Regions from separate parts of the Devosia yakushimensis genome, predicted to be linked through region 2. Evidence: riboswitches for the same ligand, from Rfam matches in the RefSeq annotation. Region 2 holds a riboswitch; the other holds the start of a gene.
The links. A riboswitch is a leader RNA that binds a small molecule or an ion and turns the genes downstream of it on or off. The one in region 2 is predicted to bind thiamine pyrophosphate.
Positions count from the first base shown of each region.

Region 1: linked by a shared signal. The riboswitch ahead of thiB (thiamine ABC transporter substrate binding subunit) and the one ahead of QQL79_RS11875 (YkoF family thiamine/hydroxymethylpyrimidine-binding protein) in region 2 are both predicted to bind thiamine pyrophosphate.

Region 1 is NZ_BSNG01000001.1:157,875-162,083, reverse strand. It holds gene QQL79_RS00755 (hypothetical protein) at 1-300, opposite strand, end outside; gene QQL79_RS00750 (hypothetical protein) at 611-919, opposite strand; gene QQL79_RS00745 (thiamine diphosphokinase) at 1,017-1,700, opposite strand; TPP riboswitch at 1,742-1,838, shown strand; gene thiB (thiamine ABC transporter substrate binding subunit) at 1,913-2,917, shown strand; gene QQL79_RS00735 (ABC transporter permease family protein) at 3,054-4,209, shown strand, end outside.
Region 2 is NZ_BSNG01000001.1:2,441,558-2,445,766, forward strand. It holds gene QQL79_RS11855 (outer membrane protein) at 1-456, shown strand, start outside; gene QQL79_RS11860 (Lrp/AsnC family transcriptional regulator) at 706-1,164, opposite strand; gene QQL79_RS11865 (AzlC family ABC transporter permease) at 1,297-2,037, shown strand; gene QQL79_RS11870 (AzlD family protein) at 2,034-2,333, shown strand; TPP riboswitch at 2,388-2,501, shown strand; gene QQL79_RS11875 (YkoF family thiamine/hydroxymethylpyrimidine-binding protein) at 2,493-3,101, shown strand; gene QQL79_RS11880 (ABC transporter permease) at 3,235-4,029, shown strand; gene QQL79_RS11885 (ABC transporter ATP-binding protein) at 4,026-4,209, shown strand, end outside.

The DNA of each region.
Region 1 (4,209 bases), 2.3 Mb from region 2:
ACCATCGTCGCGCCGCCACAACGCCGCATACGAGCCCTCGCCGCCGGTCGGAATGATGGGTGCCAACCGATCCACGTAGCTGGGGTCTTCAGTGCCCAGCCACGCGGCAACATGGCCGGCATCCACAGGCTTGAAGCCGGTTTCGCTCATGAGTTGAGCGCTGGCGGGCGAGAGATAGGCAATTGGTCCATCACGCACAAAGTCATTGGCCGCCATCCAGTCCATGGTCGTAACGAAGGCCTCGGGCAAGGTGACGCCTTGGGGCAGCGAGGCGGCGACCTGCTGAGTGAAACTGCTCATGGCCCAGGCCTCCTGCCGGACTGAAAGGCCGAGTGAGAGCCCGGCCAAACCCGTCAATATATGCCGGCGATTTGTCATGCCATCTCCCTGAGGTCCGCCCCAGCATAGGCGGGCAAAGGCGAATTATCCACCGGGATACCCTCCCGGATCAGCCAAAGGTCTTGGCAAGTGGATACCCCCTCCTAGCCTCCCCCTGATAGGGGGAGGGACCGTTCAGTGGTTAGAACTCGATCCAGTTCCAAGAGTGGAGATATCCCTCCCCCTATCAGGGGGAGGTTAGGAGGGGGTATCCCGACCCCCCCAGCAGCGCCTAATACATCCGGCCCGGCACAAGCTCGTCCGGATTGCTGCCCTGCCAGAAGCCGGGGCGAACCGCGGTCGCCGGACCCCTGCCCGGCGGCAATGGCTGGGGATTGAGCCCCTGCCGGACCCAGGGATTGACAATGCCCGGCGGCAAAGGCTGCGGGTTGAGGCTGACATCCCCACCCTTGCCGCCAACGATGATAATGGCCAGTTCGGACAGGCCGGTGCCAATGGCAATGTCATTGGCCTGCGCGGCGCCGGCCGCAAGCCCGGTGGCAAGCACGAGGGCAACGGCTATGGATCTGCTGATCGACATTTTCGGAAAACTCCTCTCTGATCGCCGGTTATTCCGGCGGCTCCCGATGTGAGCCGCACCGGCTGAAACGGCCTTGAACGGGCCATTCAGAAAGGCGTCACGCAGGGGCGAGGAGCAGGTCGATGAGCGCCGGCAGATGCGACTTGTCGAGGATGAGCAGCCAGGGCGTGTCGTCGGCCGGAACAATCTCGACCCGCCCCCCGAGCCCCTCATTGGACGTACCGAGCCGTCCGCCCGGCGCCAGCGTCAATCCATCCAGCGGATAGAGCAGTCGCTCGGAGCGGGCAAAGCTCACTTCCGCCAGGGGATAGATCGACACCCGCTCGCCCTTGGCGGCTTCGAAGCTGAACGGGCCAATTACGGCCAGCGCCACGTCGACCTCATCCACCAGCAGCAGATGCCGCCGCAGCGCAAATTTCTGCATGGCATTCAGCGCTGACAATGTGTGATCGAGCCGCTTGCCGGTCATGCCCAGCGCCAATGTCAGCGGCGCTGCGGTCGAATAGAGGGCTTTCTCGAAGTCGGTGGTTTCCTGCTCGGCAAGGTGGACGACCCTGGTCCGTTGCTCCCAACCGGTCCGGTTGGAGAGGGAATCAAGATCGCCGATGATCGCGGCGGGCACCAGGCCCGCATCCCCGATTGCATCGCCCCCGCCATCGGCGCCCACCAGGGCGACGCCCCGCCGGTCCAACTCGACCAGCAGAGCCGGGTCCACCACCCCGCCGCCCACAATGGCCAATGGGCCTTCAAACACGATGGGCAGCCCATCCGCGCCGCTCACGGAAGTCTCTTGCACTGTCACAATTCTCGCACTAAGTCTCAGGCGTCTCGCTGGGGTGTTCCGGGTTTCCGGAGCTGAGAATTACCCATTGAACCTGAACCAGGTCATGCTGGCGGAGGAAGTTCGAGATGGCAAGGGCGTCTCGCCACGCTCCACCATTGACACCTATCCCTTCACACATGATCGCTTGAACCGATGAAGGGAATGACCCAATGGTCAAATCCACCTCTCTGGCGCTTGCGGTCCTTGCCGGACTCTTCGCCACGCCCGCCTTCGCCCAGGATGTGCCGGCGCTCAAAATCTATACCTATGATGGTTTTGCCGCCGATTGGGGCCCCGGCCCCCAGCTCAAGGCCGGCTTTGAAGCCATTTGCAACTGCACGGTCGATTTCATCGCCGCGGATTCCTCCATCGGCACGCTGCGCCGTGTGCAGCTCGAAGGCGCCACGACCGAGGCCGATCTGATCGTCGGGCTCGATACCGCCATTGCCGGGGAAGCGCGCGACACCGGGCTGTTTGCCGAGCACAATTTCTATTTCGACAACCTGACCCTGCCCACCGGCTGGACCGACAAGAGCTTCGTGCCCTTCGATTACGCCCATTTCGCCTTTGTCTATGACAGCGACAAGGTGGCCAATCCGCCAAAGTCGTTCGAAGAGCTGATCGCCCTGCCCGACGATTTCAAGATCGTCATCCAGGACCCGCGTTCGGCAACGCCCGGCCTGGGCCTCGTGCTCTGGATCAAGGCTGCCTATGGCGACCGCGCGCCCGAAATCTGGGCCGGGCTCAAGCCCCATATCCTGACCGTCACGCGCGAATGGAGCGAAAGCTACAATCTCTTCCTTGAGGGTGAGGCCGATATGGCGCTCTCCTACACCACCTCGCCAGCCTATCACATCGTCGAGGAAGACGACGATACGATCAAGGCAGCCCTGTTCGAGGAGGGCCATTTCGCCCAGACCGAAGTGGCTGGCGTGCTCAAATCCTCCAAGCACCAGGAACTCGCCTTCCAGTTCCTCGATTACCTGACATCGGCCGACGCCCAGAAGATCATCCCCACCACCAATTGGATGTTCCCGGTCATCGACCTTGGCTATGAACTGAACCCCGCCTTTGGCGCGCTGCCCCAGCCGGAAAAGACCCTGACCCTGCCCGACGCCGAGATCGAGGCGAATACACCTGCCTGGATCGACGAGATGCTGAAGGCGATTCAGTAGGGACCACCGGGATGGTCACAACCACAGAACGGCACCTCCCCCTTGATGGGGGAGGCGGGGAGGGTGCAGATCGTGGCTCGCAGGCATGCGTGCTCAGCGTCAGGGGTGGGGGCGATCTGTGCCCATGGAAGCATCCATGACCGCCCTGCCCCACCGCCCGCTGCGTATCGCCGCCGCTTCCGCCCTGGCTTTCGCGATTGCCGTGCTGATCGCCCTCGTCTTGTGGTCGATTTTCAGCGCGGCCACCGATCAGGCCAGCGGCCCGGGACGGGTGGATATCCCTCATCTGCTGCGGATGACCTCGATCCAGGCTGGCCTCACCACGATACTCTCGCTGGCCGTGGGCATGGCGCTCGCCTGGGCGCTCAACCGGCTGCGTTTTCCCGGGCGCGATCTGGTTGTCGGCCTTTTCGCCTCGGCCATCGTCACCCCCGGCATGGTGGTGGCCTTTGGCCTGCTCTCCATCTGGGGACGCAATGGCTGGATCAACCAGGCGAGCGAGGCCCTGTTCGGCACCGCCATCGGCAATCCCGCCTTCGGGCTTTCCGGCATTCTCTTTGCCCATGTCATTCTCGACGGCGCCTTTGCCGCCCGCATCATGCTGGCCCGGCTCGACGCCATCCCCCGGCCTCGCCTCAAGACCGGGCAATCCCTGGCCCTTTCCGCCTGGCAGCGCTTTACCATCATCGATTGGCCGGCCCTGCGCGGCACGCTGCCGGGCCTGGGCGCCATCATCTTCCTCCTCGCCTTTACCAGCTTCCCCATTGTGCTGCTGCTTGGCGGCGGGCCCGCCAACCAGACACTGGAAGTGGCCATCTATGCCGCCGTGCGGCAGGATTTCGACCTGCGCGCCGCCGTGCTGCTGGCGCTGACGCAGATCGGGGTCTGCTCCATTGTCATCCTGATCGCCTCGGCCCTGGCGCCCATTCCCACGAGCCTGGGGCCTTCCACAGCCCCGAGCTGGCGCGATGGCATTGGCGCGCGGATAGTGCAAACCATCATCCTCATCCTTTGCACCATAGCCTTCATCCTGCCCCTGGCTTCGGTCCTGTTCGATGGCGTAGTGGGCGGCTTCGGGCGCCTCTTGGCGCAGCCGGCTTTCTGGTGGGCGGCGCTTTCCAGCCTCGTCATCGGCACCAGTTCGGCGTTGCTGACGCTGCTGCTGGCCATCACCCTCGCCATGGGCCGCGGCGCCACCGGCAATGGCATGATCCGCACCATTCTGGGCATGCCGGCCTTCGCCTATCTGGCCGTGCCCGCCGTGGTGCTCTCGCTGGGCTTTTTCCTCCTGG
Region 2 (4,209 bases):
AGCGCCGACGACTTCGACAACACGTCGTTCTCGGGCGGCGTGCAGGCCGGCTACCTGCAGCAGTTCGGCCAGTTCGTGGTGGGCGCCGAAGTCTCGGGTACGCTCAGTGATGAACTGCGCTACGAACTCACCCCCGATGCCGGGCTGACGCAGAACTGGTCGCTGGCCGCCAAGGGCCGCGCCGGCGTGGCGCTGGGCGATACCCTGATCTACGGCACGGCCGGTGCTTCGCTGGCCGAACTGGAGCCGAGCGGCACCACCACGTCGGGCACCGACACCTATGGTGGCGTGGTCTTCGGCGCCGGTGTCGAACAGAACCTGGGCAATAATTTCAGCGTGCGCGCCGAATATCTGCAGACCCGCTATTTCGACGTGGACAGCACGGTTGCCGGCATCGCCCGCACCGACGATCTGACCAATCATGCCGTTACGCTCGGCGTGAACTACCGCTTCTAAGCCAAACGGCCGCGATGCACCGCGGCCGCTCATCGTGCACTGACCTCCATCGGCACGACATGGAAGAACCGGGGCTTCGGCTTCGGTTTTTTCGTTTTTGTGGTCATCCACAACGTCATTCCCGCGCAGGCGGGAATCCATTCTTTCTCTTCGTCACAGTTTGAAGAGTGGATTCCCGCCTGCGCGGGAATGACGCCGTGGGTGGGGGAAACTTGCTGCGTGCAAGAACCGGCAGGCCCTGCCCCTCACCTAAACCGGCAGTTCCGACGTCTGCTTGACCACCTGGCTGGGTACATCGGTCTTGACGTTTTGCAGGCCCCTGATGCGGCTCAGATGTTCGGACTGGAAGCGGCGATAGTCGTCAATGTCTTCGGCGACGATGCGCACCAGCACGTCGCAATCGCCCAGCATCAGATAGCATTCGAGCACCTGGGGGAGCTTTAGCACCTCCTCGACGAAATGCTCGATCGTTTCCTCGTCCTGTGCCTTGAGCCAGACGCGGGCGAAGAGCGTCAGGCGCTTGCCGATCTTGGCGGGGTTGAGCACGGCCACATATCGGTCAATGATGCCGGCCTGTTCCAGAAGCCGCACACGGCGCAGGCAGGGCGAGGGTGATAGACCTACTTCCTTGGCCAGTTCGATATTCTGCATACGGCCATCGCGCTGCAGGGCGCGCAGTATCTTGCGGTCGATGTCATCGAGTTGCATGGCATTGGATTCCACGAAATTGGATTTTTACGGTACCATGCGCCATGAATTGAGAAAACTGCGCTCTCTTCGCAACCCGATTGCGCCAAAACTGGAATAGAAGAACGCGATTGCGAAGTGATGGATAATGACATGACTGCCATGGAAGGCGAGGCGAGCGGCGAGCAATCGCCGTTGGGTTCGGAACTGGTGCGCGGGATGAAGAGCTGCGTTCCCGTGCTGCTGGGGATCATTCCCTATGCGCTGGTGCTGGGTGCGCAGGCATCGCAAAAGGGGCTCAGTGTTATCGAGCTGCCTCTGATGACGGGGCTCAACTTTGCCGGCGGATCGGAATTCGCCGCCATCCAGCTCTGGACCTCCCCGCCCCACATCGCGCTGATCGTCGCCATCACCTTCCTGGTCAATAGCCGGCATCTGCTGATGGGAGCGGCCATCGCGCCCTATCTGCGGCATCTGCCCAAGCGCAAGGCGCTGCCCGCGCTGTTCGCCATGACCGATGAAAGCTGGGCGCTGGGCATTGCGGATGCCAAGGCCCGTGCTAAGCGGGGCCTGCATCCGGCATTCAGCCTGCCCTATTATCTGGGTACGGCTCTGGTGTTCTATGTGGCCTGGGTGGCCTTCACCACGCTGGGCGCGGCCCTTGGACCGATCATGGGCGATGTCGAGGCCTATGGGTTCGACATGGCGTTTCCCGCCGTGTTCCTGGTGTTGATGCGGGGCATGTGGAAGGGCTTTGCCGCGGCACGGCCCTGGCTAGTGAGCCTGGTGGTCGCCGCCCTCACCTATCTGTTCGTGCCGGGGGCCTGGTATGTGGCAGCCGGCGCCCTGTCCGGGCTGATCGCGGCCTATGTGCTGACGGGAGACGAGGCATGATCGATCCGTTGACCGTCCTGACCATCGTGCTGATGGCGGCCGCGACCTATTGCACCAGAATCGGTGGCTATCTGGTGTTGCGCAATCGCACGCTGAGCCCACGCGCCACCGCCGTCATGGAGGCGGCGCCGGGCTGCGTGCTGATCTCGGTGATTGCGCCCAGCTTTGTCGCCAATAATCCGGCCGACCTGATCGCCATCGCCATTACGCTGGTGGCCGCGACGCGGCTCTCCATGCTGCCCACAGTGATCATCGGCGTCGCCGCGGCGGGGCTATTGCGGCACTTTATCGGGTAGAGGAAAAGTTCTGCACAAGACGCTTGCCATTGGCATCGCAAGCTGATTGATTGCGCCCATCCACAGGGGTGCTCCGTATAGCCGGGGCTGAGACGCGGGCGGCAAGCCTGCAAACCCTAGTAGCTGATCTGGGTAATACCAGCGGAGCGAGGCGGGCACATGTATTCTGGCGCACAGATTTCCATTTATCCTATGACCGACGATTTCGTCGGTGTCATTGTTGGCGCGTTGAGCGCGCTCGATCCCTATCGCGACCGGCTGCAGGTGGAGACTGACGATATCTCCACCCTTTTGGTCGGTGCACCCGAAGTGCTGTTTCCGGCCATGCGCGACCTGTTCGTCGCGGCGGCGAAAAGCGGCAAGCACTGCGTGCTGCATGCCACGATTTCGCGCGGTTGCCCGGGCGAACCCGATGACGCCGTCTGCTACACCACCGAATATGGCGGGCCTGTCCTGCCGCTGGAGCAGCGCAAGCAAATGGCGCTGCAGGCCGTGCAGTCGGCGCCGGTGACCGATATGGCTAGCGCGGCGCAATTCTCGCTCTATGTGATGGATACAAACGATCACATGGACGAAATTTACGGCTGTATCGACTTCCTCAGGCAGTCCGGCACCTTCGATCGCGCCAAGAATTTCTGCACCAAGCTGGGCGGCGACGCCGGAGCGGTATTCGCCACGGTGCAGGCGGCGCTCTGCCGGTTCGGCCCGCCCGAGGGGCACGTCACCATCGACCTGACTGTATCGGCGAATAGCCCGACGGTTCGCTAGCTCACGCGCAGTAGACCTCATGGTGAGCTTGTCGAACCACGAGGTCGTGCCCGAGATGGTGCCACGACCTCGTCCTTCGACAAGCTCAGGATGAGGTCTACTGGGGCGCCGAGAAACCTCCCGGAATCCCTCCATGTCCACACAGTCATCACGCGTCTTCGCGTCCACCCTCGGCAAAATCGGGCCGGCCTTGCTATCCGTCGGAGGGCTGATCCTCGCCTGGGAAGTTTATGCCCGGTTTTCCGGCATCTCGCCGACGACCTTGCCAGCGCCGTCACGGGTTGTCGTGCAGGCGGTGCAGAATTGGCCGGCACTGTTCGAGAATACACTGCCGACCATCAGCGCAACCCTATTGGGCTTTGCCTGTTCGCTGGCGGCGGCATTCTTCTTCTCGGTGTTGATCGACTTTTTCAAGCCGCTGCGGCGGGCGCTGTTTCCAGTGTTCATCATCAGCCAGACGCTGCCGCTCGTGGCCATCGCGCCGCTGATCGTGCTGTGGTTCGGGTTTGGCCTCACGCCCAAGATCATGCTGGTAGCGCTGGTCACCTTTTTTCCGATGCTGGTGGCGCTGGTGCAGGGCTACGCGGCGACAGACGAGGATATCGAGGCGCTGCTGGCCTCGATGGGGGCGTCGCCGCTCCGCATCTTCCTCTTGGCGCGGCTGCCCTCCTCCCTGCCCTATTTCTTCGCCGGGCTGCGCATCTCCATCACCTATGCGGTGGTGGGTGCGATCTTTGCCGAATATGCCGGAGCGGCCAAAGGCTTGGGCATCTATATCCTCAATGCCAAGAACAATTTCCGCCCCGATCTGGTGCTGGCGGCCGTGTTGGTCAGTGCGACGCTGACGCTGGTGTTGTTTGGCACGACCGTGTTGATCCAGCGGCTGGCCATGCCCTGGGAACGGCTGGCCGCGGAGCGCAAGCCATGAGGGGCGTCCGGCTGCAGTTAAGCCAGGTGCGCCGGAGCTTTGGCAAGCTCGATGTGCTGGCCGATATTTCGCTATCGGTGCGGGCGGGCGAGTTCGTCTCCATTCTGGGGCCTTCGGGAGCCGGGAAATCCACGATTTTCAAGCTGCTGACCGGCGGGTTGCAGGCCGATGGCGGCGATA